Metabacillus sp. KUDC1714: one gene and its partner. The protein of the gene in region 2 interacts with the protein of the main gene of each other region in a pairwise test. Links are inferred from orthologs where the notes say so. Each region holds a gene or a part of one and is shown on either strand. Other genes may lie near its edges.

Region 1 (16,764 bases), 470 kb from region 2 along the record:
ATTGTTTTATTCGAAAGTCTACAGTTCCATCTGCAAATGGGACAAGTACAGATGTTGCGTTCCCTTTTAGTCGTGTTTTTACAAGTTTAAGAAGTGCACTACCAAGTCCCAGTTCTGAACCCATTCGATTAACCGCATATTCATCAGCAGCAAGTTCTATCATAATTTTATAATTTTGATACGCCCATTTCGTCAGTGGAATATACCACATAACCTCAGAAATCATTTGGAGAACAAATACTTTGAGTGGATCAAAGTACCTTTGATGAGCGGATTCATGATAAATAACTGCTTCTAGCTCTGCATGATCTAACATCGCAATAAGTTCTGTAGAAAGAACAATGGTTGGTTTAAAAAACCCAAAGGTAAACGCAATATGCTCATGACAATTTATTACATGAATATCCATGTGCTTACGATAGTATTTTTTATTTATTTGTTCAGTCAACTGACTATTTTTTAGTAATGCAATTTTTTTCTTAACTCTATTTATATCAATTACTTGATGGACTACTTTTTTACAAAGAATGAAACAGGTATAGGCAATAAAAGTATTTACACCTAATAAAACAGAATGATAAACAACTGTATTTCCCCTAAATAAGCTTATACAAAGTTGAAAGATATTTAGATTGATCATTGTTCCTAACAAATGATTAAGTACATACATCCCCATTTGAACAAACAGCAAAATCGCAAAGAAAAGACCTAGACCTAAAACGACTAGTGATTTGTATCTCCACATTATTTACTTTTTCCTTTTTTTAATTGATCAATTTTTTGTTCTAGTCGATCGAGTAAACTTTGATCAACTTCTTTCAAAGAATCGAGCATATGATTGACAACTAGTCCGCCAAATTCATCTAGCAGATTTTCTGTTAGCTTTTTTGATTGCTCTTCAATGAATTCATCCTTCGTTTTTACAGGTTTAAAAAGCGATGATCTACCTTCTGCTCTTTTTTCTAGTATTTTCTTTTCAACTAGCCGATTCATTACGGTCATAACTGTATTAAAATTCGTCGCTTTTTCTTTTTCAAGCTGCTGTTGAACCTCTTTTATACTCTTTTCAGAGCCTTCCCAAAGAATGTCCATGATTTTTGCTTCTAAAGGACCAAAGAACCGATTTAAACCAACTTCATCATAGCGAAAATTGTTTATGTTCATTTTCATCACCTTCCATTACATATTGTAGTGTAAGGAGTTTTTTTTATCAATAGAAGAGAAAGGTAAAAAGAAGCCAAAATTGTTTTTAGCTTCTCTTTATATTTTAGTCTAATTTATCACCATTTGAAGCGATGACCCCTTGATACCAGTAAAAGCTTTGCTTACGGATTCGACGGAGGTCTTTTAAATCAAATTCATCGCGGTTAACATAAATAAAGCCATATCGCTTACTTGATCCTTGATGTGTGCTTACAAGATCAATTGCTGACCATGGGCAAAAGCCGAAAACTTCGACACCATCACTAATTGCTAATTGAAGTTGTTCAAGATGCTTTTTCAAGAAATCAATTCGATATGAATCATTGACAATATCATCTTCCTCTAATTGATCAAATGCACCTAAACCTAGTTCTGTCACAATTAATGGTAAGTGATAACGACTATAGATTTCACGAAGAGTTGTTCTAAATCCTACTGGGTCAATTTCCCAACCGAATTCATTTGTTTTTAAGTACTCATTTTTATGACCTTTATAAACACCTTGTTCGCCAATAGTGATATGCTGATCACCAGTATGATTGATATCACTAGGATCTCCAGTACTTTCTGCAACAGATTGAGATGTGTAATAGTTAAAGGCGATGAAGTCAGGATTTGCATTTGCCAGAATATCCATATCTCCTTCAACGATTGTTGGTGTATACCCGTTTTCTTCTAAATAGCTCCAAACAACGTTATTGTAACGGCCAAATACAGCCATATCTAAGTATAGCCAATTGCGGATCGCTGCAAAATTATCTGCAGCTAACACATCCTCAGGCTTAGCACTTGCAGGATAAATAGACACAATATTTGGTGCAGGCCCTATTTTAGCTTCAGGGAGCATTTGATGACACAATTTCATTGCTTTCGCTTGAGCAACTAGCATGTGATGGTTTTGTTGATACAATTCTTTTTTAGGATTTTCTAAATTTGGATCAATTGTACCTATTGCGTCACCATGTAGAATCATCATATTTTGCTCATTAATCGTTAACCAGTAATTTACTCGATCTCCAAAATTCGCAAACAAAGTTTTTGAGTATGTTTCAAATGCATCAATTGTTTCACGATTTGACCATCCTCCCTTTTGTTGAAGTGCATATGGTAAATCAAAATGATACATTGTCACAATTGGCTCGATGTTATTTTTAATAAGTTCGTTAATTAAGTTATTGTAAAATTCGATACCTTTTGGATTTACTTCTCCTGAACCATGTGGATATATTCTAGTCCAAGCTATAGAAAAACGATATGCTTTAAAGCCTAATTCTGCTAATAATGCTACATCTTCTTGATAGCGGTGATAATGATCACTCGCCACTTTAAAATCAGTTACACCTTCAACGTGATTTGCCATGTCAATAACTGAAGGTCCTTTTCCATCTTCATTCCAAGCACCTTCAATTTGATAAGCAGATGTTGAACCTCCCCAGAAAAATGCATCAGGGAATTTCTTTAAATTAGTATGCTTCATGTGCTATTCCTCCGTTTTCTTTCATATGTAGTCATCTATTATCTATTGAAAAGAAAGAAGATAAGATTTTTACTTATCTTCTCTTATTATCATGACTTATTATAATTCTTCTCCATTTGTTTTAATTACCTGTTTGTACCAATTAAAACTTTTCTTTTTAAAACGATTTAATGTTCCATTTCCTTCATTGTCTCGGTCAACATAGATAAAGCCATAACGCTTCTTCATTTCAGCTGTTGAAGCACTAACAAGGTCAATTGGACCCCATGCAGTATATCCCATTAGGTCAACACCATCTGCTATTGCTTCTTTCATTTCAGCAATATGCTCGCTTAAATAGTCAATTCTGTAGTCATCATTAATCGTTCCATCTTCTTCCACAACATCCACTGCACCTAATCCATTTTCAACAACGAACAATGGTTTTTGATAACGATCATATAATTGATTTAATGTTATTCTTAAGCCTTTAGGATCAATTTGCCATCCCCACTCAGAAGATTTCAAATATGGATTTTTCACTCCAGCTAATAAGTTCCCAGAAGCTTTTTCTAATTCTGCAGGATCTGCGGTTGCTACAAAAGACATATAATAACTAAAACCAATATAATCGACTGTGCCCTGTTTCAGAATTTCTTCATCACCTTCAGCCATTTCAATCGTAATATCATTTTCGATAAAATATCGCTTTAAGTAAGAAGGGTAATATCCTCTTGATTGGATATCTGAAAATAATAATGTTTTTCTATCCTGTTGCAAAGCAGCAAAAGCATCTTCAGGATTTGGTGTTACCGGATATGTTGTCATTGATGCGATCATACAGCCAATTTGTGCGTCTGGATTAATTTCATGACTTGCTTTTACTGCTAGAGCACTTGCAATAAATAGATGATGTGCTGCTTGATACATTGTATTTTGCTTATTTTCTCCTTCTTCAAAAACAAGTCCTCCACCTGTAAAAGGTGCATGTAAAACAACATTTATTTCGTTAAATGTCATCCAGTATTTCACTTTTCCTTTATATCTCTCTAATACAACTCTTGCATAACGTTCGTAAAATTCAATTACTTTACGATTTTTCCAGCCACCATAATTTTTAACAAGTCCTAATGGCATTTCATAATGTGAAATCGTTACCACAGGTTCGATATTGTGACTTAATAATTCATCAAAAAACTTATCGTAAAATGCTAAGCCTTCTTCATTTGGTGTCAGCTCGTCTCCATTTGGAAAAATTCTTGTCCAAGCTATTGAAGTACGGAAGCATTTAAAACCCATTTCAGCAAATAATGCAATGTCTTCTTTATATCTATGGTAGAAGTCGATTCCATCATGGTATAAGTTTAAATTTTTCATTGATTCATCAAACGGACTCATAATTCCATTTGGAGAAACATCTGCTGTTGAAAGCCCTTTTCCACCTTCTGTATATGCACCTTCAATTTGGTTTGCTGCTACAGCACCGCCCCAAAGAAAATTTTCAGGGAAATTTTTATTCATCTTAGTCATATTCCTTCACCTCGTCTAATATTTTGGCTGTTTAACAAACTTTGTTGCTTTTAAAATAGTATTGGATTGGTTGATTGCAGCGAGAGGATGCTCGCTTTCCGTGGGGCGGGCGATGAGCCTCCTCAGCGCGAAGCGCCTGCGGGGTCTCATCTGTCCCGCTACTCCCACAGGAGTCTCGCATATCCGTTCCAATCAACCTAATCAGTTTTGTTCAAAAACAACAATCTTTTAGAAAAGAGCCAATATTTTTAAGAGGCTGGCTTGAGATCAGCCTCATTCCTTACCTAATCTAAATTCAATAAATTATTTAGCTAATAAGGCCAAAAATGATTCTTTTGTGTTAACCTTTCCTTCTTTAACCGGCTTGATTTCTTCATAACGATCAGTATTGGTTATGATAATAGGAGTAATCAAATCATATCCTTCTGCTTGAATCGCATCCATATCAAATGAAACAAGTTGATCTCCTACATCTACGAAATCACCATCTTTTACATGTGCAATGAAGTGTTTTCCATCAAGTTTTACAGTGTCTAAACCGACATGGATTAATATTTCTGCTCCATTATCACTTGTAATTCCAATCGCATGTTTTGTTTTGAATATTGTCGTTACTTTTCCTGATACAGGGGAGACTACTAAACCTTTTTCAGGTTGGATTGCTAAACCTTGTCCCATGATTCCAGCAGAAAACGTTGGATCATTCACTTCACTTAATGGTTTTACCTCACCTTTAATTGGGCTGAAAAGTTCTTCAGCAGCTACGATAACAGCTGTTTTTGGTTCAATATTTTCATCTACAACGTTTGTAGTAGCAGGTTTATCCTGTTCTTTTTCACCTTCGACATCATCAAAACCAAGTATATAGGTAACTACTGTTCCTGCGATAAAAGAAATTCCTAAACCGATTAATGCATAGAAAAATGTAGGACCGATAAATGAAGTGATCCCTGGTAATCCGGCACTTCCTCCAAGAATGTAATATTTAACATCAAAGATGCTACAGAAAACACCACCAATTGCTCCACCAATTAAAGCACCAATAAATGGTTTTTTAAGACGCATATTAACCCCATACATTGCTGGTTCAGTGACACCCATTGAAGCAGTAAGACTTGTAGAAAATGCTAGTGATTTAAATGTTTTGTTCTTACTACGTAAGCCTACTGCAAATGCTGCACCAGATTGGGCTAAATTAGCCATTATCATTGTAACAAGCAAATAATCGAATCCATTTTGTGCAATAGAATTGAGTGCAATTGGAATTAAAGCATAATGCATACCTGTCATAATGATAAGTGACCATGTACCACCGAGTAGTAAGCCTGCAAATATGCCTCCATGTTCAAACAATGCACTAATTCCCACTGATAACCAGTTTCCAAGAATTGCACCCAGCGGGCCAACTGCAATTAAAGTAAGTGGCGCTACAATTAACAAAGTAAATGTTGGAACCAAGATTAATTTTAATGAACTTGGAATGATTCTATCAATCCATTTTTCTACATATGAAGCGATCCAAATTGCTAGAAGGATCGGGATAACTGTCGATGAATACGTAACAGCCGTTACAGGTAGACCGATAAAAGATATTTTTTCACCTGAACTTAAGAGTGTTGTAAGGTTCGGATATAAAATCGCTGTTCCGATCGCACCTGCAATATAAGGATTGCTTCCAAATTTTCTTGCTGCACTAAAAGCTAGTAATATTGGTAAGAAATAAAACGCTCCATCACCAATAGCATTTAATATAATATAAGTTTGGCTCGTATTAGTGATCCAACCAAACGTCAAAGCAATTGCTAGGATTCCTTTGATCATACCCGCACCAGCAATCGCTGGTAAGATTGGTGTGAACACACCAGAAATAACATCAAAAATGGCACTTATCACATTTTTCTTTCCACCAGATTTTTTCTCACTTGCTTGATCTGCATTAAGTTTACTGTTGGACAAAATCGCTTTATAAACTTTTGGTACATCATTTCCAATGATGATCTGAAATTGATCACCACTTACATTCGTTCCCATTACTCCAGAAACCTTTTCTAATTTACTACGATCTACTTTGCTGTTGTCATATAGATTAAAACGTAATCTTGTCATACAGTGAATAACACTTTGAACGTTTTCCTCACCACCTACAAGTTGCAAGATCTCTTTTGATGTTTTATTATAATCCATGTGTATATACCTCCTATTATTGGGGGAAATTAATTTGTTTGGACTGGGGTGGCAGCCCCGGTCCATTTAAATTATTAAAAGGCTTTTATACAAAATAAGTAAAAATAAGTTCGGATCATTCGTTTTCGTCACCTTCACCTCCATAAAGCTACCAATAAAAAAAACCTAAATTACAAATCAATGCTTTAAAGACATAAATAGCCTTCCATTGACAGTAACTTAGGTTTTGCCTGCTTAACCAGTAACAATCCTTTATAGTTATTCGTATTTAGTTTTTAACTTTTTCATAGAATTTAATTAAATAAAAAAACCTAAATCACGACAGAAGAAAAATACATTTTCCTACTCTGTTCGTCATTTAGGTTTTGCCTGCTTAATCAGTAACAATCCTATGATTGAAAGTATTTAATTAACTTATGAACATAATTTATCATGAAATAAAAAATGTGTCAACGCTTTCTTTTAAATAAAGAAAAATTGGGATTATCTCAAAAGGAACTTGTATTTGAATCCGATTAGCGATTGACAACTCTTTCGATATGAATTGTTAAATACAATTTTTCGTCACTCGTTAATTCATAATCAAATTCTTTTTTTATATAACCATTAATTTTTTCTGTACACTCGTACGCATCACTATGCTTATTTTTTACAGCTTCATATAAAAAATCATCTTCACTTTCCAAATATGTTTTACTAAAAAGTCTTTGGGCAAAAAACTTTAAGTGTGTAACAAAACGGTAGTAATTCAAAGAATCTTCATTAAAATCGATTTTAAAGTGATACTTTACAATGTTTAGGATATCTTGCATCACATTTGTAATGTTTACGATATTTGGCATTTCTTCATTAAGTTCAGCGTTTACAATATGCATCGCAATAAAGCCTGCTTCATCTTCTGGTAGAGAAACATGAAGTTTTTCTTCTATTAGGATTAGAGCTTCTTTTCCGATTGAGAATTCATCTTTATAAAGTCGTTTTATTTCCCACAGCAACGCATTTTTTATATCGAGACCTTTTTTATTTCTTTCAATTGCAAAATTAATATGATCGGTAAGAGAAACATAAATACTATCGTTTAAGTCCCTGCCAAGTTTTGCTTTTGCATTCATAATGATATCTTCCGTAACATCCATATATTCCATAGGCACTTCATATAAGAGTGTTTTAAATCGCTCAGATATATCCTTGTTTTTCAATGCAAATATTTTCTCGATTTTCGCTTCTTCAACGTCATCTCCCGGTCTCTTTTGAAAAGCAAGCCCTCTACCCATAACGACTAATTCTTCATTTTGATCGTTGAAAACACTTATGACATTGTTATTAATAATTTTTGCTATTTTCATCTTGATCACCTTTACGTTATTTCATGGTTTTAAGGTTTTGCCTGTGTGACCAGTAACAATCCTACTTATTATATGATTAAATGTTACCATCTCAAAAAATCATTAGCAACATATTTAGATGACCCTTATTCTTCCATCCCTTCGTTATCCTACTTCATATAATTGAGAAATTTCATGAAATCAAACTTTTTGAGAAAATAGCTAAGAAAAAAACAAAAATGCACCTGATAAATTGTTATCTGATGCATTTTGATAGTAAATAAATTTTATATGTATATATGTTTTTTAGCTTTGTATATGTCGTCTTAACGAATAAATAGTTGATTTTATTTTACACAATGAATGACTTATTATTTGATGCTATTTCTAAAATTATCGTAGTCAGTTTTAATATAATGAAATAATTTTGTGTTGCCGCCATGATCAGGATGAGTAAGTTTCAGTAATTCTTTATATGCTGATAACACTTCATTACTGCTCGCCTTTTTTGATAGACCGAATTTTTGCAAAAGATCATATTGGACAGTATTGTAAAGTTTGTCATTTTCGCTATTTTCACCTGTAAGCCTTTCTTCTTTTAATTTTATTAGTTCTTCTCGTAATTGAATATTTTCTTTTAATAAATCCATTGTTTCATTATGTAATTTTCTTTTTTCATTCTTTAATTGGATTATTTCGTTAGTTAACATATCTCTTTGGTGGGATAATACTTTTGTTGCTGTTTTATGTAGTTCTTCTACCCCTTCTATATATACATCTTTTTCTTTTATTTTTAATTTTAAATAGCGGATGATCTCATCTTTGTCTTTATCTTGATCAGTTCTTTCCTTAACTAGCGCTGAAGCTGCATTGTCAAAAACCGAAAAGGCTTCCGTATTCCTACTCCCTGTTCCATCATATTTAACCTTGCCTTCGTTTAACCAACGTCTTACTGTTTGAATGCTTCTACTATCCGATAATCCTGCTTCCTTTAACATGTAAAATGCTTGATCTGTGTTCACAATGTTCCCTCCCTTCTGTTTTTTTCTATTACATTACTTTGTTTTATATAGACACTTATTATATATATAAGCTACCTTGATTCTTTTTCTGTTCCGATTCTCAAAAATGAGTATTTATTCATAAGGAAATCATGTTGATTTCCTTATGAATAAAAGTTGTCACTTGTATATTTTTATCGATATTTTGTCATTCAAGAGTAATACTTAGTAGATTTCGAATGATAGAGTCTAAGAGAATGATAAACAGTGAAAAAGTAAGCTAAATCAATAATTCAAGTTGGATTATTAGTTCTTTTTCCCTCGATTAAGCGACTTTATAAGGCTAATTAATCAAAAATGAGAAATTTATTGCTTTTCATTTAAAAACCATCCACAATTTGGTATACATAAAGAGTAGGTCAGTTAAAATTTCAAATTCGGGAGGTAAACATGACTAAAACACCGTTACAAGTCAAATTGGTTCCTTATACGATTAATTCAATTGTCGAAAACACAAATGAAACTCCAGAGGGTGTTCGTTTAATACAAGCACCTATGATTTGGGAGAAAAGCAGCCATGGTGAAAACATTGTTATTGCAGTTATTGATACTGGTGTTGACAAGAATCATCCAGATCTAAAGGATCAAATTATCGGCGGAAGAAATTTTACAACTGATCATCATTCAAATCCAACTATTTTTAAAGATAATAATGGTCATGGTACACACGTAACAGGTACCATTGCTGCTAGTTTAAATAATAAAGGTGTTGTAGGGGTTGCACCAAAAGCAAAAATTTTAAGTTTAAAAGTTTTGACAGGAGAAGGCTCTGGAGATTATGAATGGATCATAAATGCTATTAACTATGCTGTTGACTGGCGTGGTCCACAAAACCAAAGAGTTCGTGTCATTTCAATGTCACTTGGTGGTCCACATGATGTTCCAGAGCTTCATAAAGCCATACAAAATGCGGTTAATCATAATATATCAGTCGTTGTTGCAGCAGGAAATGAAGGTGATGATAGAGAAGATACGTTTGAGTATTCTTATCCAGGTAGTTATAACGAAGTCATTCAAGTAGGTGCTGTGAGTAATGATTTAAACCTTGCACCGTTTACAAATACAAATGCAGAAGTAGATCTTGTCGCTCCTGGTGTTGAAATCGTATCAACATATCTAGATAATCAATATGCGTCACTATCTGGAACCTCAATGGCAACTCCACACGTAGCAGGTGCATTAGCTTTACTTATTAACTTAAGTGAAAAAGAGTTTGGTAGACCTCTTATTGAAACTGAAATCTATGCACAGCTAGTCAGAAGAACTTTACCTCTAGGAAATCGTAAAAGCTCTGAAGGTAATGGTTTTCTCTTACTCGACTTAGTAGACAAAGTACGTGAGATTATCAATGTTGCAAGAATTAATCTTATTGAAACAAAAAATTAATAGTTTGGTAGTAAAATTGAGTAAGACTAGAAACTCAACTTTTATTATCCACTTAGAATAATCTAGTACCTGTGGATGCCATTAAACTTAACGGATAGTGATTAGAATATCATTGTCCGTTTTGTTTACTGAAAGCCTGACTGTCAAACACCTATTTAATCAAATCACTAAGTGCAAGAAAGTTTCCATACCAGAAGGAGGAAGCATTTTGAATAATCGAGAGAGATTGGACGCTAGTGAAAACGTAGAATTAAAAAGAGCTTTAATTGAATTGGAGCAGAATAAAAAAAGAATTGTAAATGAAAACGAATATTACGAAGAAGAAAAGGATCAAACTTTAATCAATAGCTATTACCAAGAGATAAATTTTGTTGGAGCGGACAAGCAGGAACTGTTCAAGCAACTAAATCTATTAGTAACTAATACACATCTTAATCAGCTATCTTACAATGCAACAACAAGAAATTATCTTTATACTTGGGTAGACCTCCAATTAAATGGAAAATTAAAAAGCATCTATTCAGGAGGGGATAAGGAACCTGAACAAGTCATGAAAGAGGATTTCGAAGCAGACTTGAAAAGAAAAGAAGCATATCAAATTTTATTATCAAATGATTTAAAGGATCTGATGAAAGTCAAAGAGACGATTGCGTCAATTGAAAGTGATAATATGTATAATTGTGAACATGTTGTGCCTCAATCATGGTTTGAAAAGGAAAATCCAATGAGAGGAGATTTGCATCATCTTTTTACTTGTGAAATAAAATGTAATTCATCAAGATCCAATTTTCCTTACCATGATTTCAAAGACTATTCCCCGAAAATGAAAATAGAAGAAATCAGAGCAAATTGCGGTAAATACGAAGATAATAAGTTCGAACCAGAAAGAGGCAAAGGTGAGGTTGCAAGGGCAACATTGTATTTTTTATTAAGATATCCGGGTGAAGTCAGCCAATACAGTAATGAAGACATTGATTTGCTTATAAAGTGGCATAATGATTTTCGCGTCTCAACTTATGAAAAACATCGCAATATGGCTATTTACTCTATTCAAAAAAATAGAAATCCCCTGATTGATTTTCCTCAGTATGTTGAAAGTATTGATTTTTCATTAGGATTAGGAAAAAATTATTCAACTAACCAGAAATAATATGATTATGTACATGTCCTATTATAAATAAAAGACGGTCAAACCTCACGAAACACATGAGGCTGACCGTCTTTTTCTAGTTTAGTTTGATCCAGCTTTCAATAATACTGCTTCCTCTTGCTTATTTGCAGCTGCTTTCTTTTGAGCATATTTAGCAGTTAAAATAACACCTGCAACTACTAAAATTTCAAAACCATATTTCACAAAGCCATTTTCAAAAAATCCGCTTAAGAAATGTTCTCCTACGATCATTTTTGATGCTGTCCAAGCTAATACGGCTGCACCCAATGTAACAATAATTGGGTATCTATCAATCCATTTTAGGATAAGTGTACTTCCCCACATTACAACTGGAACAGAAATTAATAATCCAAGTACAACTAGAAGCATATTCCCATGAGAAGCACCTGCAACAGCTAAAACATTATCAAGACCCATTAATGCGTCAGCGATAATAACTGTACGAATTGCTGCCCAAAAGTTATCTCCAGCTTTCACATCACCGTGATCATTGTCATCTACTAACAATTTGTAAGCAATAATGACTAATAGAAGTCCACCAACTAAATGAAGACCAGGGATTTCTAATAACCAAACAACCGCTAAAGTTGCTACGATTCGAATTGCAATTGCTCCTACAGAGCCCCATAAAATAACCTTCTTTTGTTGGTGTTTTGGCAGATTTCTTGCCGCAAGACCAATCAAAATGGCATTATCTCCAGCTAAAACTAAATCAATCACTATAATAGACAAAAGTGCAGTGAGAAATTCCATTTCCATTTGTGTACCTCCTATAAAAATTATATTTTACTACTTTCAAATTCTAATAAATTCAAAAATAGTTATTCACCACAAAAATAAAGAGACCTTTGCCAAAGTGGCAAAGGTCTCGCTAAGCACAATAATATGCCAACAAAGCCGATGAACAAGGTTCATGTAATGACGACTTTGTTTCAGGATAATCCTGACGCTACTCCCCTTTACGGTGGAAGTTTCTTATGGTTCGTTCTTTTATTTAATTTCATTATACTGTAATAAATGGGCTTCTGTCTATATTTTTTCTTATTCTATACTTCAACATCCATAAAATTATCTTTCTTTTGCTTAATACCAGCGATGATACTAAGAGTTATTACAATAACAGAAAGAACAATTAAAGTACCTGAGATCGGCCTTGATAAGATCGCTAAAAGATTGCCATCAAAGAGATTTAATGATTGTAACAGTGATTCTTCCATTAATCCTCCTAATATAAAGACTAAAGCGATCGGAGCGACAGGGATATCTGCCTTTTTAAACAAATAACCGATTATGCCAAAAGCAAGGAACCCACCAACCTCCCAAAGACTATTACTAATAGAATATGTACCTACAATTGAGACACTTATGATGATTGGGAAGAGTAATTTAAACGGAATATTTGCAACTTTTGCCCACAATTTCGCCATCGGTAAATTCATAAATAACAACAAAGCATTTCCTATAAACATACTTGCGATAACTGCCCAGACAAACTCAGAATTTTGAACAAACATTGTTGGACCTGGAGTAAGACCATGTAAGATAAAGGCACCTAATAGCACTGCCATCGTAGCAGAACTAGGAATACCTAATAAGAATAATGGAATAAGTGCTCCTCCACAAAAAGAGTTGTTAGCTGTTTCAGGTCCGGCTACGCCTTCCACTGCTCCCTTACCAAATCGAGAAGGATCCTTCGCCAGCTTCTTTTCTAATGAATATGACATGAGGGCGGGAACAACTGAACTGGTACCAGGGATTAATCCGATGAAAAACCCTAATAGTGTACCTCTTCCCATTGACATAAGTGAGGGCTTCCATTCGTTTCGTTGAGGAAAAAGTCCACCCATCTTTGGAGGATCATCAGGCTTTTTAAGTTGCTGTTCAGCACTTAATAAGATTTCAGATAAACCAAACAGCCCCATCGCTATCGTAACAAAATCAAAACCATCTAAGAGATGTGTAGATCCAAAAGAGAAACGGACAATACCCGATCCAGGAGCAATACCTACCAAAGCTAATATTAGTCCTATTGTAACTGCAATAGCACCTTTAATTATTGATTTACCAGCTAACCCAATGACCATTGTCATCCCAAAGATAATTAAAGCGAAAAATTCAGGAGGGCCAAATGCCAATGCAAAATCCACTAATAACGGTGCTACAATTACTAAGCCAATGATAGACAAAGTTCCTCCGATAAAAGAGCCGATTGCTGATAAACCAAGAGCAACTCCAGCTCGTCCCTTCTTTGCCATTGGATAGCCATCCAGACTTGTAATAACAGATGCTGCCTCACCAGGTACATTCACTAAAACAGTTGTAATTGTACCACCATACATTGATCCATAAAAAATACCAGCCAACATAATAATTGCAGGAATTGGGTCCATTGCAAAGGTCATTGGAATTAAAAGCGCTGTCCCTGCACTAGGACCTAAACCTGGTAGGATCCCGACCAGCATCCCAACAGATACACCAATTAAACAATACAATAGATTTTGCCAAGTTAGAGCCGTTTCAAAACCAGCTAATAGATAACTAAATACCTCCATCCTTATCCCCTCCTTACCATCCCCATAAATTAACTGGTAATGGAATATTCAAAACTATTTTGAATCCGAAAAATAACACAAACGTAATTGCCGTAGAAATACCGAATGCTGAATACCATTTGTATTCTGGTGTAAGCAATATAAGCAAAACAATGATACTCGCTATGATAAACCCTGTATAAGGAGAAATGATAATGAAAAGAAAAATTGAACCAACAATCGTTAATAGCTTAACTAAAACCTTTCCTTTTGGAAGTAAATCGAATAGATTGACATGTTCTTCTTTTAAACTATTGATGATATAAAGAATAGATAGCCCCCCCAGTAAACCACTTAACCAAATCGGGAGTAATCCTGGCCCTGCACCATATTGCCCATAATACTCTAAGGATAGAGATTGCCAAAAAATAACAACAGAAAATATCAAGAGAAAAGCGCCTACCCAGACACCGATATTTTTCAAGTTAACCACTCCTTCCGACTTCCAAAATTGCATCAAAAAAATATATCTATCCTATAAACCCGGGCTTATTCATCGTTTCGGAAATTATAAAATTCTTTAACTTTGGATAAGCGCACGACATCCAGCTCCAGCGCCGAGCTCCTCTAGGGTCTAGCTAATTTAGAATTGAAGGCAAAGAACGCCTTCTATTCTAAATCATCTTATTGCCCGAGGCTGTTCAAGGCGCCCTGAGCTTTTGTTCTTTTACCAGCCTAATAAATCTTTTAAATCAGTAATATCCTTTATATCCTGTTCGAGCATACTTAGATAGTCATCACTATTTGCATAACTTACCTGTGTTCCTAACTTCTCCATTTTCTTAACATGTTCAGCATTGTTAATCGCCTTTTCTAAAGCATCCTGAAGGATTTTTACCTTTTCAGGATCAACACCTTTTGGAGCAGCCAATCCCCTTGTTGCTTGAGAATAAACCCCTTCATATCCCGCTTCCTCAAGAGTTGGAACTTCAGGTAAAAATGCTGATCTTTCTTTTGCTGCTACACCGATGACCTTTAATTGCCCACTATTATGTAGATTATAGGCTTCACCTGCACTCGTCACTAAAATATCAATATGACCACCTAAGAAAGCAGTTGAGCTATTTGCCGTTCCTTCAAACTGAACTGCATCAATCTTTGTCCCAAGCTTTTGATTCATTAATAAAGATACCAAATGTTCATCACTTGCAACTCCAGATCCATTTGCTTTTAGTTTATTTGTTTTCGCATATTCAATTAACTCTTCAATGTTTGTAAAACGATCCTCATCTGTACGAATTGCTATGACTCCTGGGTCTGCCACATGGTTTGCAAGCACTTCAAAACTGTCAAGAGTCACATCACGTTTAACAGAAGGATTTACAAGTCCACCTGCTATATTAGGAGAATTTAGATAGCCAATTGTATAACCGTCTGGCTTTGCAGTTGCTAGTGCCGTCCAGCCTACCCAACCACTTCCCCCCGGTTGATTTATGACATTTACAGGAACACCTAATTCTTTTTCAAGATACGGTGTTAACGTACGAGCAGTTGTATCTGTACCACCACCTGCATCGTACGAAACAATGACCGAGATCGGTTTAGTTGGGAAATCACTTTCTTTCGAACCTTCACTCTCATTTCCTGATGCATTTGAAGATGTTCCCTGATGAGCTGAGCATGCAGAAAGTAGTCCGATTACTAAAAGCATTGTTATAAAATACAATAAACGCTTCATTTTACATCCCCCTTTGATATCTTTAACTATTAAGTTGTAAACTCAAATTTGGATAACGCTTACATTTTTCTAATATCACCTATGTTAAATTTTAGAATTTATTGCATCAGCGAACTAAGCATGGACGTTTATTATCAAACTTCCAGCCCGGAATTAAATACTGCATCACAAGTGAATCATCACGTACACCTAACTTTTTATCTTTATAAAGTTTATTGGCCTTCTCAATTTGATCCATGTCAATTTCGATTCCTAAACCCGGCTTTTCAGGGACAGCTACCTTGCCGTTAACAATTTTTAACGGATCTTTCGTTAATCGTTGCCCATCTTGCCAGATCCAATGTGTATCAATCGCTGTTATTTTACCAGGTGCTGCTGCTGCAACATGGGTAAACATTGCTAATGATATATCAAAGTGATTATTCGAATGAGATCCCCATGTTAATCCCCAATCATTGCACATTTGTGCCACTCGGACTGATCCCTGCATTGTCCAAAAGTGTGGATCTGCTAGTGGAATATCAACCGAATTTAATTGGATCGAATGGCCCATCTCACGCCAGTCTGTGGCAATCATATTAGTAGCGGTCGGTAGTCCTGTTGCTCTTCTGAATTCAGCCATCACTTCACGAGCTGAATAGCCATTTTCTGCTCCACATGGATCTTCAGCGTAAGCTAAAATATGCTGTTTATTCGAACAAAGTCTAATTGCTTCCTCCAAAGACCATGCTCCATTTGGGTCTAACGTAATCCTAGCATTCGGAAATCTTTCAGCTAACGCAGTGACTGCTTCTATCTCTTCTTCTCCACGAAGAACGCCACCCTTTAATTTATAATCGTTAAATCCATAACGTTCATATGCTGCTTCAGCAAGTCGGACAATTGCTTCTGGGGTAAGTGCTGCTTCGTGACGTAGGCGAAGCCAATCATCTACAGCATCATAATCACTTAAATATGGTTGATCTGTTAAATTCCTATCTCCAATATAAAATAGATACCCTAGCATTTCGACTGTTTCTCTTTGTTGTCCTTCTCCAAGCAATGCAGCAACAGGTACACCTAGGAATTTACCAACTAAATCTAATAATGCAGCTTCTATCGCGGTTACTGCATGAATTGTGATGCGAAGATCAAATGTTTGCAGCCCCCGTCCAGCAGTGTCACGGTTAGCAAATTTCC
Region 2 (16,495 bases):
TTAGCAAATAGTGTAGAGAATGCCAAAGAGGTATACGAAGCAGCTGAAGGTCTTGTTTTAGTCGGTGTTCTTTCAAAAGACTACCCAACGATAGAAGAAGCAGTAGCAGCTATGAAAAACTACGGAAAAGAAATTGATGAAGCCGTATCGATTGGTTTAGGAGCTGGTGACAATCGCCAGGCTGCTGTAGTAGCAGAGATTGCGAAACATTATCCTGGCAGTCATATTAACCAAGTATTTCCTGCTGTTGGAGCAACACGTGCCAACCTTGGTGAAAAGAAGAGCTGGATTAATAGTTTAGTGTCTCCGACAGGACGTGTAGGTTATGTGAACATTTCAACAGGACCAGTTAGCGCTGCGCAGGACGAGCATGCGATTGTACCAATTAAAACGGCGATTGCGCTTGTACGTGACATGGGCGGTAACGCATTGAAATACTTCCCAATGAAAGGGTTAAGCACTGAAGACGAGTTCCGTGCAGTTGCACAAGCATGCGGGGAAGAAGGATTCGCATTAGAACCAACAGGCGGGATCGACAAAGAGAATTTTGAAACCATCCTGCGTATTGCATTAGAGGCGAATGTGCCACAAATTATTCCACACGTGTATTCATCGATTATTGACAAAAACACAGGAAAAACAAATGTCGAAGATGTACGTGAATTACTTGAAACGATAAAGAAATTGGTTGATCAAAATGCCTAAACATGTTGCAGCATTTGGAGAAGTAATGATGCGCTTGCAGGTGCCAGGATATGAACTCCTGTCACAAGCAAGCACATTAAACTATTCTTTCTCCGGTACGGGAGTAAATGTAACCGCAGCTTTAGCACGCTTTGGGCATACTGGGTATCTCGTGTCTACATTGCCAGCGAATGCAGTTGGTGATGCAGCAGTATCATATCTACAAAAATTAGGTGTTACACAATCGTTCATTATGCGTGACGGAAATTACGTTGGAATGTACTTTTTAGAAAATGGATTCGGTGTACGACCTAGTCGGGTAACCTATTCCAATCGACTTGAGAGCAGTTTCAATACAGCATCTGAGGGAACGTATGATTTCAATAGAATGGCAAAGAAAATGGATGTTGTTCACTTTTGTGGAATCACGCTTGCGATGAATGATACTGTCCGTCATCACATGAAAACATTCGCTAAAGCAGTTAAAGAAAATGGAGGTACTGTTGTTTTTGACTGTAACTACCGTCCATCCCTCTGGGGCGAAGACGGATATGAAAAAGCAAAACCACATTATGAAGAAATGCTTCATTTGGCGGATATTGTCATGATGAATGAAAAAGATGCAATGTTTGTCCTTGGTATGAAAACAGAGAAGGAAGACCGCGGAAAGCAGCTCATGGAATTGATTCCAACTGTAGCGAAAACATACAATATTTCTGTCATTGCTGGAACGCATCGTTCAATCAATGGTGACAATACCCATTCTTTACGCGGTTTCATTTTCAAAAATCAAACATTCACATTTTCAAAAACACTCACGTTTTCTGTCTATGACAGAATAGGTGCAGGAGATGCCTATACAAGTGGAATTTTACATGGAGAAATGGAAGGGTTTTCGCTTAAGAAAACGGTTGAATTTGCCGCAGCAGCAGGAATGCTTGCACATACAATAGTAGGCGATACCCCGATGTCATCGGAGAGTGATATTCTACGGGTGATGACAGACTCAGTAGGCGATATAGAAAGGTAGTAAAGATCAAGGTAGTACCTTACAAAAATGCTTATTTGTGTAGTGAATTATAGATAGAGAAATTACGAGAATTGAGAAAAGCTCCTTTTCTCGCTAAGGATTTGTAAACGTTTACGTACTGGGAGAAGGGGGAAGAACGATGGAATTATATTTATTATCAATTACATTGCTTTCGATTGTGATTGTCATTTTAGGAGTAGCTTGGTGGAAATGGCATGCGTTCATTAGTTTAACCGTTGCTAGTTTGTTCTTAGCGATTATGTCTGGTTTATCGATGGATAAAATCGTTAGTGCATATGAAACCGGTGTTGGGAGCGTCCTAGGTCATTTAGTAGGAATCTTGGCGTTAGGGACGATTTTAGGAAAGTTGATGTCAGATTCAGGTGCAGGAATGCAAGTGGCAGATTTCTTTATTCGGATCTTTGGTGTAAAAAAATTGCCTTGGGCGATGTTGCTCTCAGGTTTTATCATTGGGATCCCAGTATTTTTTGACGTAGGGATCGTCATGTTATTACCACTAGTTATTTCAATTTATAGAACGACAAAACAAAACATTTTATTAATTGCCATACCTGTTCTTGCTGGGTTATCTATTGTTCACGGTCTTGTACCTCCACATCCGGGTGCAATGACGGCAATAGGTATCTATAATGCTAATATAGGAAAAGTCTTGGTCTACTCACTCATCATTGCTCTGCCAGCAGCCATCATTGCAGGGCCATTGTTTGCAAAGTGGGTTAAAAATCGCGTGATTCCTGAAGGTGAGCCACAGTTAATTCGAGTAAGTAATACGTCAGAAAAATTGCCAAGCACAGGCATTTCATTTTTCATTATCTTATTACCAGTTCTATTAATGGTGTTATCAGTCGTTGCACCGTATCTGTCACTGCCTAGTGGTGTGCTAAAATTCTTTCTGTTTATTGGAAGTCCTGTCATCGCACTTTTAATTTCTTGTTTCGCAGCATTTTACTTCCTTGGCATTCGTCAAGGTATGGATAAAACATTCATTCAGAAGTTATCAGAAGAGTGCTTGCTGCCAGTTGGTTCAATTATTTTAATCATTGGTGCAGGCGGTGGATTTAAACAAATCCTTATTGAAAGTGGCGTAGGAACATCCATTGCCCAAATGTCCGAGCATTTTTCTCTCTCACCAATTGTGTTGGCGTTTATTGTAGCAGGATTAATACGTATTGCTACAGGTTCAGCTACAGTAGCATTAACAACAGCAGCTGGAATTGTTGCACCAGTTATTGAACACATGTCAGGTGTGAACCTAGAATTACTCGTTATCGCAACAGGTGCAGGATCGCTAATGTTCTCACACGTAAATGATGCTGGTTTCTGGATGGTAAAAGAATATCTGGGCTTATCAGTAAAAGAAACATTTAAAACGTGGACGGTATTGGAGACATTGCTTTCATTTATTGCTTTTGGGACGGTTTTATTGTTCGATATGTTCGTTTAAAACAAATCTCCTTTTCTACACATTGTAGAGGGAGTCAAACTCTCGACAAATGGGGTTCGGAATGTCTAGTTCCGAATCCCTTTTGAGATTTTTTACGAATTCACTCAAAATTAAGGAGAGTGATCTATAGTAAACGATGAAAATCCGTGTAAAGCTGTGTTTTGGAATGTTTTGTATCCCCTCTATTATTCGACACTTATCTTATGGTATACTAACCTACGGTGAAATGAATGAAATGGAGGATTTCAGTGGGAAAACAATTGAGCAAACAACAACAAAAAGCACAGGTTGTCCCGTTTCTCCAAGATGGACAATATTATTATAATAAAGGCCTGAAGGCTTATCGAGAGCAGAACTTTCCAAAGGCAAGCAAATATTTGCAAAAGGCAGTTGAGTTAAATCCTAAAGATTTAACAATGCTATCCCAATTAGCAACGATTTATACAGATATGGGGAAGTATAGCCAATCAAATGAATTGCTTTCATATATACTTGATGAAGTTGACAAAGAAATGACAGAGTGCCACTATTTTATGGCAAATAATTTCGCACATCTTGGATTATTTCAGGAAGCATATAAGTGTGCAACTGAATATGCAAACAAAGAACCTTATGGTGAATTTATAGAGGAAAACGAAGACCTCATTGATCTCCTTACAATGGAAGATGATGGGGAGGAACCGTTTTTAAAGGATCCAGATGATTTGATATTAAAACAGGATGCCGCAAAATCTCTATTAGAAAATAGTCAGTTTGAAGAGGCTATTTTACTACTTGAAGAGATTGTCGTGGAGTACCCTGAATTTTGGTCTGCCCATAATAATTTATCGCTAGCTTATTTCTATGTTGGAGAAGTTGATAAAGCGAAAGAATATTTGCAAACCGTACTTCAACGTAATCCTGGTAATCTACATGCGTACTGCAATTTATTAGTTTTTTATTTTTATGAACGCCAAGATGAAAAGGTTGAAGAGCTTACAAAAATACTATCGACTGTTCATCCGCTTCTTTACGAGCATCGTTATAAATTAGGGGCAACCTTCGCGTTAGTAGGGTATTATCCACTTGCATATAAATGGCTTCGTTCTCTTCATAAGTCAGGATTTGAAGGTGATGACACCTTTTATTATTGGCTATCCTATTCAGCTTATTTTACAGGACATATTTCTTTTGCTGAACAGATGTGGGAGCGTGTGTTAAAAGAAAATAAAAGTAAGGCTGGTTCTGAGCCATGGAATCATAAGGTTGACAGAGCTTCCGGGCGAGCAACGAGTATGACGTTAGAAGAGCGCTTGTATGCTATTTTTCTTGCAGCTCAAACGAATAATTATGAGCAAATTAATGATTACAAAGCATCAAATGTTCCACAGTCACAATTAGAAAAAGAATTTATCAAGTTATCCTTATCGAAGGATTTTAATGCTTATGATAAAATTACCTCTTTTTATCAGATTGCAAACTCTTTATTTGTACACTCTGAGCATGATGAGCTATTTTTATTTTCGTTTAAAATTCTTATAAAAGCATATAAACGTGACTATTCGCTAAAAAACCAACTTGGTTGGGCAGCAGCGTTAGATTACGTATGGAAAAATCAAAGTAATGAGCAAGTAAGCCAAGCTACAGTAGCAAATATGTATGGTGTATCGGTTTCTTCGGTTGGGAAGTATGTAAAGCTTATTAAGAACATGACTGACATTTAGCATTTAACGACAAGTCTTTATACTTAGTTTTGGAGTCTAGCTCCAGCGCCTAGACCCTCGGGGTCATAAGCCACTCAGGAATTGAAGACAAAGAACGTCTTCTATTCCTGAGCGTCTTATGCCTGTCGGGTCTGTTCAAGGCGCTTGCGCTTTTCTTAGTTTGAGCAAAAAAATGGCATGAATCGTCATTATTTTATACGATGTTTATAGGGCAAAATGAAGAAGATATCGTACAGATCAAAGTAAACTTTCTTGTTAGGAGTGAACATTCGTGTCAGAAGAAAAAATATATGACGTGATTATCGCAGGTGCGGGTCCAGCAGGTATGACTGCAGCTGTTTATACATCACGTGCAAACTTATCAACACTTATGATTGAACGTGGGGTGCCAGGTGGGCAAATGGCAAACACAGAAGAAGTCGAAAACTATCCCGGCTTTGATCATATATTAGGACCTGAGCTATCAACGAAAATGTTTGACCATGCGAAGAAGTTCGGTGCTGAATATGCATACGGTGATATTAAAGAAGTGATTGATGGCGTAGAGTACAAAACGGTTATAGCTGGAAAAAAAGAGTATAAAGCACGCGCAGTTATTATTACTACTGGTGCAGAATATAAAAAGATTGGTGTACCAGGTGAAAAAGAACTAGGTGGACGTGGCGTTTCTTATTGTGCAGTTTGTGATGGTGCATTCTTTAAAGGAAAAGAGCTAGTTGTAGTTGGTGGCGGAGATTCAGCTGTCGAAGAAGGTGTGTATTTAACACGTTTTGCTTCTAAAGTTACAATCGTTCATCGACGTGAAGAATTACGAGCGCAAAAAATTCTGCAACAACGTGCATTTGATAACGAAAAAGTAGATTTCATTTGGAACCATACTGTGAAAGAAATTCATGAACAAGATGGTAAAGTAGGGAAAGTAACATTAATCAATACTGTTAATGGTGAAGAACAAGAATTTAAAACAGATGGTGTCTTCATATATATTGGAATGGTTCCTTTATCAAAACCATTTGAAAGTCTTGGTATCACAAATGAGAATGGGTATATTGAAACAAATGATCGCATGGAAACTAAGGTTGAGGGGATCTTTGCAGCTGGAGATATTCGTGAAAAAATGCTTCGCCAAATTGTCACAGCAACTGGTGATGGCAGTATTGCAGCGCAAAGTGCTCAACATTATGTAGAAGAGTTAGCGGAGAAGCTAAAAGCAGTTAAGTAAGGTAAAATTAGTTTTACTTTTGCGCTTTTGTTTTGTCGCTTTGGAAATTATAAAATTCTAGATCTGTGATAAGCGCACGACATCCAGCTCCAGCGCCTAGCCCCTCGAGGTCATAAGCCAATTTAGAATTGAAGGCAAAGAACGCCTTCTATTCTAAATCGTCTTATTTGCCTGAGGCTGAACGAGGCGCTTGCGCTTTTGTAAAAAGTAAAGAAAGTATTAATATTTATACTTAGTTTGGGTGTCTAGCTACAGCGCCTAGCGACTAGTGAACTTCACACTCCTCCTTGCGATAAGTCAACATCGAATCGCTGACGCTCTTCGTGTTTCCTTTATCTCATACGGAGTGCTCCAGTTCATACGTCGCTGAACAAGGCGCTTTCGCTTTTCTAATTAACAAATTCGTAATTCTGTTTTAACTCTCCTGTAACATGGGTGAAACAATTATAGGTTATTATTGAGTTAGTAATTGACCCCCTTTTATAAATAGACTTATTTTAGAGCATGGGCGCCCTTTCCCATGCTCCCTTTTTTTGTCCTCACAACTGTTTTATTTTTTCAAGTACAGAAGTAATACAGTGATTTTTACCTACCTCTTTAGAATGAAGTTCAATTCACTATTAATATGAATTTTGTGTGACATCGTTAGTTTTACCTTAAAAAGTGAAACTGTTTTGATTTTCATTCGTATATACATATAGAAAGACCAACATTTACAACCAATCGACTTCGTTGTTAAGACCAAATTAAAATAGTATAATAAATGAAAGTGAAGAACGTAACAAACAAGATTAGACTTTTGTACTTAGTATAGGTGTCTAACTCCTGAAGAGGAAAAATAAAACCTTTTTTTCTAGGGACCGGTCACATATTAATAGAAGGTAAAGAATCCCTTCCTTATATGCAAATGCCCCTAAGAAGCTGAGTATTCGCTTATGCTTTTCTAAAGTCATGTGAAAATAGAGGTGAAGAAGGTGCAACGAGTTACAAATTGCGTCTTAGTAGAAGGAAACAAAGTACTTCTCCTACAAAAACCAAAAAGAGGCTGGTGGGTAGCTCCTGGTGGAAAAATGGAGCTAGGTGAATCTGTTAAGGATACCGTAACCCGTGAATATCGCGAGGAAACTGGCATATACATTAAAAACCCTCAGTTAAAGGGAGTTTTTACCTTTTTAATTCAAGACGGCAAAGAAATTGTATCTGAATGGATGATGTTTACGTTCTTAGCATCAGATTATCAGGGTACAAATGTCCTTGAATCGGAAGAGGGAACAATTAAGTGGCACGAGAAGGAAGCGATTCAACAATTGCCAATGGCTCCAGGGGATCATCACATATTGGATTATGTCATTAAGGGGACGGGTATGCTATATGGAACTTTTACCTACACACCTGACTATGAATTAATCTCCTATCGTTTAGATCCACAATAAATTAAACTATCTCCTATGAGACAATTTAATTCAATACATTAATAATATGTGGGAACTTTGACAATCCATATATTTTAATAAATAGAGCTAGGTATCAGTAGAGAGGAGGAAAAGGCTATGACGATTGAAAATAGTGAACAACAAATTTCAACTCAAGAAGTACAGATGGTGATTATCACAGGGATGTCAGGTGCGGGTAAAACTGTGGCGATTCAAAGTTTCGAAGATCTAGGGTATTTTTGCGTTGATAATTTACCGCCTACATTGCTGCCGAAATTTTTAGAGCTAATGAAAGAATCTGGCGCTAAGATGAATAAGGTTGCATTAGTTATGGATTTACGAGGAAGGGAGTTCTTCGACCATCTTTTCCAAGCACTTGATGATTTGTCAGAAAGTACTTGGCTTACACCGCAAATATTATATCTTGATGCGAAAGACGCTACACTAGTAACAAGATACAAAGAAACGCGGAGGTCACATCCGCTAGCTTCAAAAGGGCTTCCATTAGAGGGGATTGGACTTGAACGTGAACTTCTCGAGGAGCTTAAAGGAAGAGCACAGCTTATCTATGATACTTCAGACTTGAAGCCAAGAGATTTAAGAGAAAAAATCCTGAAGCAATTTTCTTCAAGTGTTGAGCATACATTTACTGTAAATGTGACTTCATTTGGATTTAAATATGGTGTACCAATAGATGCTGATCTAATGTTTGACGTAAGATTTTTGCCAAACCCGCACTATATTGACCATATGAGACCAAAAACTGGATTACAAGAAGAAGTGTCCTCTTATGTGTTAAAATGGAGTGAAACACAAAAGTTTTTAGAAAAACTCATCGATTTGCTTACTTTTATGCTTCCTTATTATAAACGGGAAGGTAAAAGTCAAATCGTCATTGCGATTGGTTGTACGGGAGGACAGCATCGCTCGGTAACACTTGCAGAATACATTGCAAACCATTATAAAAATGACTATCATACTCAAGTTTCTCACCGGGATATTGAGAAAAGAAAGCAACATTAATTAATGGTGAATGAACATTTGCCAAAGGTTGTCATCATTGGCGGGGGTACTGGTTTATCAGTCCTTTTACGAGGATTAAAGCAGTTCCCCTTAGACATTACAGCAATTGTCACAGTCGCAGATGATGGCGGGAGCTCAGGCAGGCTCCGAAATGAATTAAACATTCCTCCTCCTGGTGATATTCGCAATGTATTAGCAGCTTTGTCAGATGTTGAGCCTCTTGTCGAGGAGCTTTTTCAGCATCGTTTCAATAAAGGCAATAATTTAATTGGACATTCATTAGGAAATCTTATCCTAGCTGCTATGACAAATATTACTGGTGACTTTGTCCATGCAATAAAGGAAATGAGTACTGTGTTAAATGTGCGTGGGAAAGTATTACCTGCTGCAAATACCAGTGTCATTTTAAACGCTGAAATGGAAGATGGAACCATTGTTTCTGGTGAGTCCAAAATTCCTTTTTCAGGAAAGAAAATAAAGCGGGTCTTTCTTAGTCCTGATGATATTGAGCCGTTACCTGAAACAATTGATGTGATTAGAGAAGCGGATTTAATTATAATTGGGCCTGGAAGTCTGTACACAAGTATTCTCCCTAACCTTCTTGTTCCAAAAATAGGCGAAGAGGTTTGTAAAGCAAAAGCAAAAAAGGTTTACATTTGTAATGTGATGACACAAGCAGGAGAAACATTGAATTTTTCTGCAAGTGATCATGTTAAAGCATTATATGATCATATGAGATGCACATTTATGAATACCATTCTTGTTAATGAAGAAGAAATTCCTGATCATATCAAATCGTTATATGAAGAGGAGCTTGCAAAGCCAGTACATTTTGATATCGAGGCATTAAAATCATTAGGCCTTGAGGTCATCACAGATAAAATTGTAAGTTACGAAAATAGTGTTATTAGACATGATACAAATAAAGTGGCAAAGCTACTTTATGGAATCCTTCAGCAAGAAATGACATAAGTGCATGTCTTAGAATGGGGGTGCAGAGGTTGTCATTTGCATCTGAAACAAAAAAGGAACTAACAAACTTAGAACTAAAGCCTTGCTGCCTAAAAGCAGAGCTATCTGCACTTATTAGAATGAATGGATCCCTTTCATTTTCAAACCGAGTGATTATGGTTGATATTCAAACAGAAAATGCAGCTATTGCAAGGCGTATCTATATATTATTAAAAAAGCAATATGATATCACAGTGGAATTACTAGTACGTAAAAAAATGCGATTGAAAAAGAACAATGTCTATATTGTTCGCCTAGCTGAAAAGGCAAAGGCTATCTTAGAGGATTTAAATATTTTAGAGGAAGATTTTACCTTTGTAAGGAATATATCAAGCTCACTGGTGAAAAAGAAATGTTGCAAACGCTCTTATATTCGTGGAGCATTTCTTGCAGGAGGCTCTGTTAACAATCCTGAAACTTCCTCTTATCATCTCGAAATTTTCTCTCTTTACAAAGAGCATAATGATTCTCTTTGCGAGTTAATGAATACATTTGATTTAAACAGCAAGACGTTAGAACGAAAAAAGGGCTTCATTACGTATTTAAAAGAAGCAGAAAAAATTACCGAGCTTCTTAATATAATCGGTGCCCATCAAGCATTACTTCGTTTTGAGGATGTAAGAATTGTCCGAGATATGAGGAATTCTGTTAATCGTCTAGTGAATTGTGAAACAGCCAATTTGAACAAAACGATTGGTGCTGCACTAAGACAGGTTGAAAATATTCGATTCATCGATAATAAAATTGGGCTAGATGCATTACCCGATAAACTTCGAGAAATTGCAAAGCTACGAGTCGAATATCAGGATGTTACATTAAAAGAACTGGGTGAAATGGTAACAAGCGGAACAATTAGCAAATCTGGTATAAACCATCGCTTACGAAAATTAGACCAAATTGCAGAACAACTACGAACAGGCCAACCGCTATCATTAAAATAATAAATTAATTAAAAGAGAAGAGGAGATAACTATGGTTGAAAAAAAAGTTGAAGTTCACCTGAAAACTGGTTTACAAGCTCGTCCAGCAGCACTATTTGTTCAAGAAGCAAACCGGTTTGCATCAGATGTTTTCTTAGAGAAAGACGGAAAAAAGGTAAATGCTAAAAGCATTATGGGGCTTATGAGTTTAGCAATAAGTTCAGGATCTATCATAACACTAATTGCAGAAGGTAATGACGAAGAAGAAGCAGTAGATACATTAGCTAACTATGTACAGCAAGAAGGATAACAAAAGGCAGCACACCGCTCAGGAAATAGAGACGGTGTGCTATTTTTTACCCTATTTAAATAACAGAAAAGAAAAAAGCTTACCTTCAATGGTAAGCTTTTTACTATATATTACTTTTCGCCAATTGGGCTACGGTCTAATACTTTATCAATTAAACCATACTCTAGAGCTCGACTAGCAGTCATGAAATTATCACGCTCTGTATCACGCTCAATGACATCTAAGGACTGACCAGTACGGTCTGAAAGAATTTTGTTTAATTTGTCACGCAAGAAAAGAATACGCTTTGCAGCAATTTCAATTTCTGTTGCCTGACCTTGTGCTCCGCCAAGTGGTTGGTGAATCATTACTTCACTGTTAGGAAGTGCATAACGTTTACCCTTTTCACCAGCTGCAAGTAAGAATGCACCCATTGAAGCGGCCATACCGATACAAATTGTTGAAACTTGTGGTTTAATAAATTGCATCGTGTCATAAATCGCCATACCAGCAGTGATTGATCCACCAGGTGAGTTAATATAAATGGAAATATCCTTTTCTGGATCCTCTGCTTCTAAAAATAATAGCTGAGATACGATTGAGTTTGCTACGTTATCGTCAATTCCACTTCCAAGCATAATAATGCGGTCTTTCAATAGACGAGAGTAAATGTCGTAAGCACGCTCACCACGATTTGTTTGTTCAATAACTGTAGGGATTAAATTCATTATTCTATTCCTCCTTCGTAATAAGAAAGATTGCACTAAAGGATAAACTTATACCAGTATGTAATCCTTTAGAACATAATACTAAACATGCATCTAGCAGTTGTATTACTTTATGTATTTCCATCATACAACTAAGGTCAATAAAGGTCAAACGAAAAGGTCAAAGATCCTTATTGACCTTATTTATACTATACTATGTATTTGTTAATCATAACATGTTTATCATGTTTCCCACATTTATTGCATTTCAAACGGTATAAATAGTCGAAATTGGATTAGGAATAGAATATAGTGTTTGCTATAAAAAGACAGTTGAAATTATTGTAAAGTTCACGTATAATTTTCGTTACTGATGTATGAATATTTTGCGCTCGTAGCTCAGTCGGATAGAGCGGTGGTTTCCGGTACCACGTCTGCCGGGGGTTCGAATCCCTCCGAGCGCGTCATAGATGTTAAGGATAGCAAGGGTTTGAGTGAATCTCAGGTCCTTGTTATTTTTTATGGACAAGTTTCTTGTTTATTATTTTAGTTTATCTAAATTTAGAAACCTTTTCTTTATCCTTTTAACAATAGAGGAGGAATAAAAATGCATAAAGAACAACCTCATTCAGTCACAACAGTTGATTATAAGAGAATTGATGATAATAAGTGTTTTGTAGAAGTGAAAGGCTATGATGCGATATTAGGTTCTGAATTTAAAGGTGTCATAAAATTCTTGAATGGTGAACCTTTTGGGGATATTATTCATCCTTTAAACAGCTCGCTATCTCCAGATTGCCGTGTATTTGTTACTACCTATTTAATAACCAAGTACAATGAAGGTGAATATAATTAACAAAAAGCTTATCAAGTATGTATGAGTTATATTTAAGCTTTATTGCACTTTAGAACGTCAAACCTAACGGTGGGATCCTTTGATAGGATCCCTTCGATTTTTTAGTACACATGTTTCAGTTTAACCACTTAAGTGTCTAAATTTTAACTTTCAGGAATATAAAAATTTTTTTGTGAAATTTACCATCTAAAATCAGGATTAAATGACGATAAAAGTAATATAATCTTCGATAATGGCAAACCCAGCGAAAGTTGGTGACGCAAAGCTACGGACCTAAGGAGAATTTCTTTTTACTTTACTTGAGGTGAACTAAGTGATTAATTCATTTTTTGCTAACTATCATCCATTACTTGTTGTTGTTTCATTTATTATTGCTATCTTATCTTCTTATACTGGTTTTGATATACTTTACCGCCTTTCAAACCAAAAGGGGCGAAAGAAAACAATTTGGATATGGTATGGTTCTTTTACTATTGGTATTGGGATTTGGACGGCGCATTTTTTAGGAATGCTTGCTTTTATACCCTTTCATTCATTTGACTTATCTCATGTGTCTATTTCTTTAATAGTTGCAATAAGTCTTATGTATTTAACATTAATCATCAGTGCAAAAGCTCAAAAAAGTAGGGCTCATGGCAACTTAGCAAGTCTTATTTGGGGGATAAGCTTTCTCGTACTTCATTTTAGCGGAATGGAGTCATTTCATGGTCAAATTGAATACAATTTTTTCTCAGTTTTAGTAGCGACACTATTCGCCTTATTACCGACCTTTTATATTCTAAAAATGTTTATGCGGAATATGTTATCTCCTTCATTAGGCATTTTTCGTATGAAGATGATTAGCGGAATTCTTATGGGAATTAGTTTAATGTGTTTGCACTTTTTATCAATGGTAGGAATGACAAGCCATCTTGCTGCTTCTGAACATGTAACCATCAACCATAATATTTACTTAACCGTTGGAATAGGGATAGGTAGTGTAGTTATTCTTTTCTTTTTTATTTTGATTTCTGTAATAGATAGAAAATTCACCAGCCAGTCACAAAAGTTAGAACGTACTGAACAGGTGGAGAAGGAACTGATTGAGAGTGAAGAACGTTATCGTAATCTTATTGAGAAATCCCCCATGGCACTGCTTGTAATTCAAGATGACATAATTGTTTACGCAAATCCTGAAGCGATTAAATTATATGGTGCTTCTCATGATAAGCAATTAATTGGAAAATCAATTAAGAAAATTGTTCATCCTGATAGTATCGAACACTTTAAAAATTCAGTGGATAATCTATTTAAAGGCAAGGAACAACATTTTCAGGAATATAAGCTTTTTACACTTGATAAAAAATCTATTATTGTAGAGGGTTCTGGAGCAAAAGTTATGTATAATGGTAAGCCAGCGCTTTTAGCAATGGGGAAAGATCTTACCGAACAGAAGGTGCTCATCGAACAATTAACGATCAACGAACAACGTTATCAGTCTCTCTTTGAATATAACAAGGATGCTGTCTACTCATTTGATTTAACAGGAAATTTTACTAATGTTAATAAAGCCAGTGAACACCTGACAGGTTACAGTTCAGCTGAGTTATTAACTATGTCATTTGAGGAGATTATCCATCCGGATGATATATCAAAAGCAATGACTGCTTTTGATAATGCAACGAAAGGGAGTACCGATACACTTTATGTAAACGTTGTTCATAAATCGGGGAAACTAGTTTATGTTAATGTAACAAATATACCGATTGTTATTGAAGAGAAAATTGTGGGCATTTATGGAATTGCAAAGGACATTACAGAGCAAAAGAAAGCACAAGCTTTGGTACAGCATATGGCATACCATGATCATCTGACTGGGTTGCCAAACAGAAGTATGCTTGAGAAGTGTTTGTCGACTGGATTAGAACTTTCAACGAGAAAAGCAGTCCTGTTTATTGACCTAGACCGTTTTAAAGTTATAAACGATACATTAGGCCATACGATAGGCGATCTATTGTTAAAAGAAGTAGCTCAAAGCTTAAAGCGCTCTGTAAATGAAAACGATATGGTATTCCGACAGGGCGGCGATGAGTTTATTGTGATTTTGGAAAATGTGGATCGTGATCAAGCCGCAAAGATAGCAGAACGAATAATCGAAATGCTAACTAAACCTTTCAAAATTAACGAATATGATATTTTTACTTCTCCGAGTATTGGGATTAGCTTATATCCTGATGACGGGGAAACGGGAGAGATCTTAATTAAACATGCGGATTTTGCGATGTATCAAGCAAAGTCAGCTGGAAAGAAAACGTATAGATTTTATTCTTCATATGAGGAAGAAGGAACATATAATTCTTTAGAAATGGAGATGGCATTGCACAAAGCAATCCAACGTCATGAGCTTGTCTTGCACTATCAACCAAAAATAGATCTTAAAACAGGTAAAATCTCTGGTGCAGAGGCATTAATTCGCTGGAATCATCCTGAATGGGGGATTGTTTCTCCTGAAAATTTTATCCCAATTGCAGAAGAAACAGGACAAATTATTCCGATTGGAGAATGGGTCTTGTATACAGCCTGTGTTCAAAACAAGACTTGGCATAAAAAAGGATTTCCAAACTTAGTTATGTCTGTAAATTTATCAGCACGGCAATTTTCTCAGGCAAACCTTGTTCAAACAGTTGCAAAAATATTAAATGAGACTGGGCTTGATCCGCAGTACTTGGAGATTGAAATTACCGAAAGTATGACAACAGATATTGAAAGGACAATTACTACTTTAAAGGAATTAAAACGTTTAGGAGTACGAATTAGTATTGATGATTTCGGGACAGGCTTTAGCTCATTGAATTATTTAAAACGTTTCCCTGTTGATACATTAAAGATCGATCAATCCTTTGTTCGTGAACTCCATAATAATCCTAGTGACGAAACAATTGTAAAAACAATTATTTCGATGGCTCACAACTTAAATTTAAACGTTGTAGCTGAGGGGATTGAAACGAAGGAGCATTTAGTGTTTCTTCAACAATATGTTTGTAATGAAGGTCAGGGATATTATTTTAGTAAACCCGTTCTTGCGGAAGAATTTGAAAGCAAGTTTAAGGACATTGAAAAAATAGTAATCTCATGTGGGATTTCTCAAGATCTGAATGATCGTTTATGGGCTGAGGAATTAATTCAAAATGCACGAAAAGAACTTCAGGAAACTGTGCGGTTACAGCAAGGAATGACCATGAAGTTCAAAAAAGTGAATGGACGATTTATTCATACCTTATTCGACGGAGAACTAGCTTATCAACTTGGCCTAGTTCCTGAACAAACGATAGGAAAAGAACTAATTGATTTTATACCAGTTGAAAAAGCAAAAGAGAAAACAAGATATTATCAAAGAGCATGGGATGGCGAGGAAAATGTAACGTACGAAGGTGAGCTTAACGGTATCTATTATCTTGCTGCTTTAAGTCCGATTAAAAGAGGCGGAGAAATTGTAGAGATTATTGGCTCATGTATAAACATTACGCAATTAAAAGAAACCGAAAAAGCATTACGTAAAAGCCAAGAAATGTATCGCCTAATGGCTGAAAATATGAAAGATCTCGTCTCAATTTATGATGTAAACGGGACAATGGTATACGCTTCTCCTTCTCATGAAAATGTACTCGGTTATCCTCCAAGTCATTTTGAAGGTAGGAAAATATATAGTCTTTTCCCTGAAGCTGATCAGAACATGCATAAGTTTTCTTTTATGGAAATGGTAAAAACAAAGCAAGCAAGTCAGAAAGAAATTAAATTCAAAAAGCTTGATGGTGGCATTTGTATATTTGAATCAGTATTAACACCGATTTTGGACGAAAATGGAAATGTTCAGCATGTCATTGGGGTGGCAAGAAATATTACTGAGATGCTAAAAGCAGAAGAGCTTTTACGGAAATCTGAAAAGTTAACAATTGCCGGAGAAATAGCAGCTGAAGTTGCCCAAGAAATAAGGAACCCGATGACATCAATAAAGGGTTTGTTCCAGTTACTTCAAAAAGGAATCTATAAACCAGAATACTTTGATATCATCCAGGTTGAAATTACATTGATTGAAGAGATCATTAATGAGTTTCTTAAACAGTATAAGCACACGACTTCCACTAAGGACAAAAAAAGTAAAAATGTGGATGA

The links.
Region 1: the proteins of HUW50_RS05955 (region 2) and licT interact in binary tests that used the Escherichia coli proteins (3 or more experiments, as listed by UniProt). The link is inferred for Metabacillus sp. KUDC1714 from one-to-one orthologs.

Annotation. Positions count from the first base shown.
Region 1 is NZ_CP055263.1:751,062-767,825, forward strand. What follows is about bases 5,805-8,787. They hold licT (BglG family transcription antiterminator LicT), read right to left. Parts: upstream 7,720-8,787; coding sequence 6,889-7,719; downstream 5,805-6,888. Other genes in these bases: HUW50_RS03750 (beta-glucoside-specific PTS transporter subunit IIABC), read right to left, coding at 5,805-6,373; HUW50_RS03760 (J domain-containing protein), read right to left, coding at 8,070-8,720. Outside these bases: HUW50_RS03730 (M56 family metallopeptidase), read right to left, coding at 1-745; HUW50_RS03735 (BlaI/MecI/CopY family transcriptional regulator), read right to left, coding at 745-1,164; HUW50_RS03740 (glycoside hydrolase family 1 protein), read right to left, coding at 1,268-2,680; HUW50_RS03745 (aryl-phospho-beta-d-glucosidase), read right to left, coding at 2,780-4,189; more of HUW50_RS03750, read right to left, coding at 4,493-5,804; HUW50_RS03765 (S8 family peptidase), read left to right, coding at 9,150-10,145; HUW50_RS03770 (endonuclease I family protein), read left to right, coding at 10,354-11,295; HUW50_RS03775 (TerC family protein), read right to left, coding at 11,377-12,075; HUW50_RS03780 (tripartite tricarboxylate transporter permease), read right to left, coding at 12,363-13,868; HUW50_RS03785 (tripartite tricarboxylate transporter TctB family protein), read right to left, coding at 13,882-14,331; HUW50_RS03790 (tripartite tricarboxylate transporter substrate binding protein), read right to left, coding at 14,575-15,585; gudD (glucarate dehydratase), read right to left, coding at 15,692-16,764. UniProt on the Escherichia coli protein: Mediates the positive regulation of the beta-glucoside (bgl) operon by functioning as a transcriptional antiterminator. This is an RNA-binding protein that recognizes a specific sequence located just upstream of two termination sites within the operon.
Region 2 is NZ_CP055263.1:1,222,397-1,238,891, reverse strand. What follows is about bases 9,459-12,172. They hold HUW50_RS05955 (HPr family phosphocarrier protein), read left to right. Parts: upstream 9,459-10,543; coding sequence 10,544-10,801; downstream 10,802-12,172. Other genes in these bases: HUW50_RS05940 (hypothetical protein), read left to right, coding at 12,095-12,172; clpP (ATP-dependent Clp endopeptidase proteolytic subunit ClpP), read right to left, coding at 10,912-11,508; whiA (DNA-binding protein WhiA), read left to right, coding at 9,562-10,512; HUW50_RS05965 (gluconeogenesis factor YvcK family protein), read left to right, coding at 9,459-9,532. Also shown: dagF (2-dehydro-3-deoxy-phosphogluconate aldolase), read left to right, coding at 1-705; HUW50_RS05995 (sugar kinase), read left to right, coding at 698-1,714; HUW50_RS05990 (GntT/GntP/DsdX family permease), read left to right, coding at 1,854-3,179; HUW50_RS05985 (tetratricopeptide repeat protein), read left to right, coding at 3,428-4,882; trxB (thioredoxin-disulfide reductase), read left to right, coding at 5,154-6,104; HUW50_RS05975 (8-oxo-dGTP diphosphatase), read left to right, coding at 7,079-7,537; RNase adapter RapZ, read left to right, coding at 7,655-8,560; more of HUW50_RS05965, read left to right, coding at 8,564-9,458; more of HUW50_RS05940, read left to right, coding at 12,173-12,343; HUW50_RS05935 (EAL domain-containing protein), read left to right, coding at 12,657-16,495.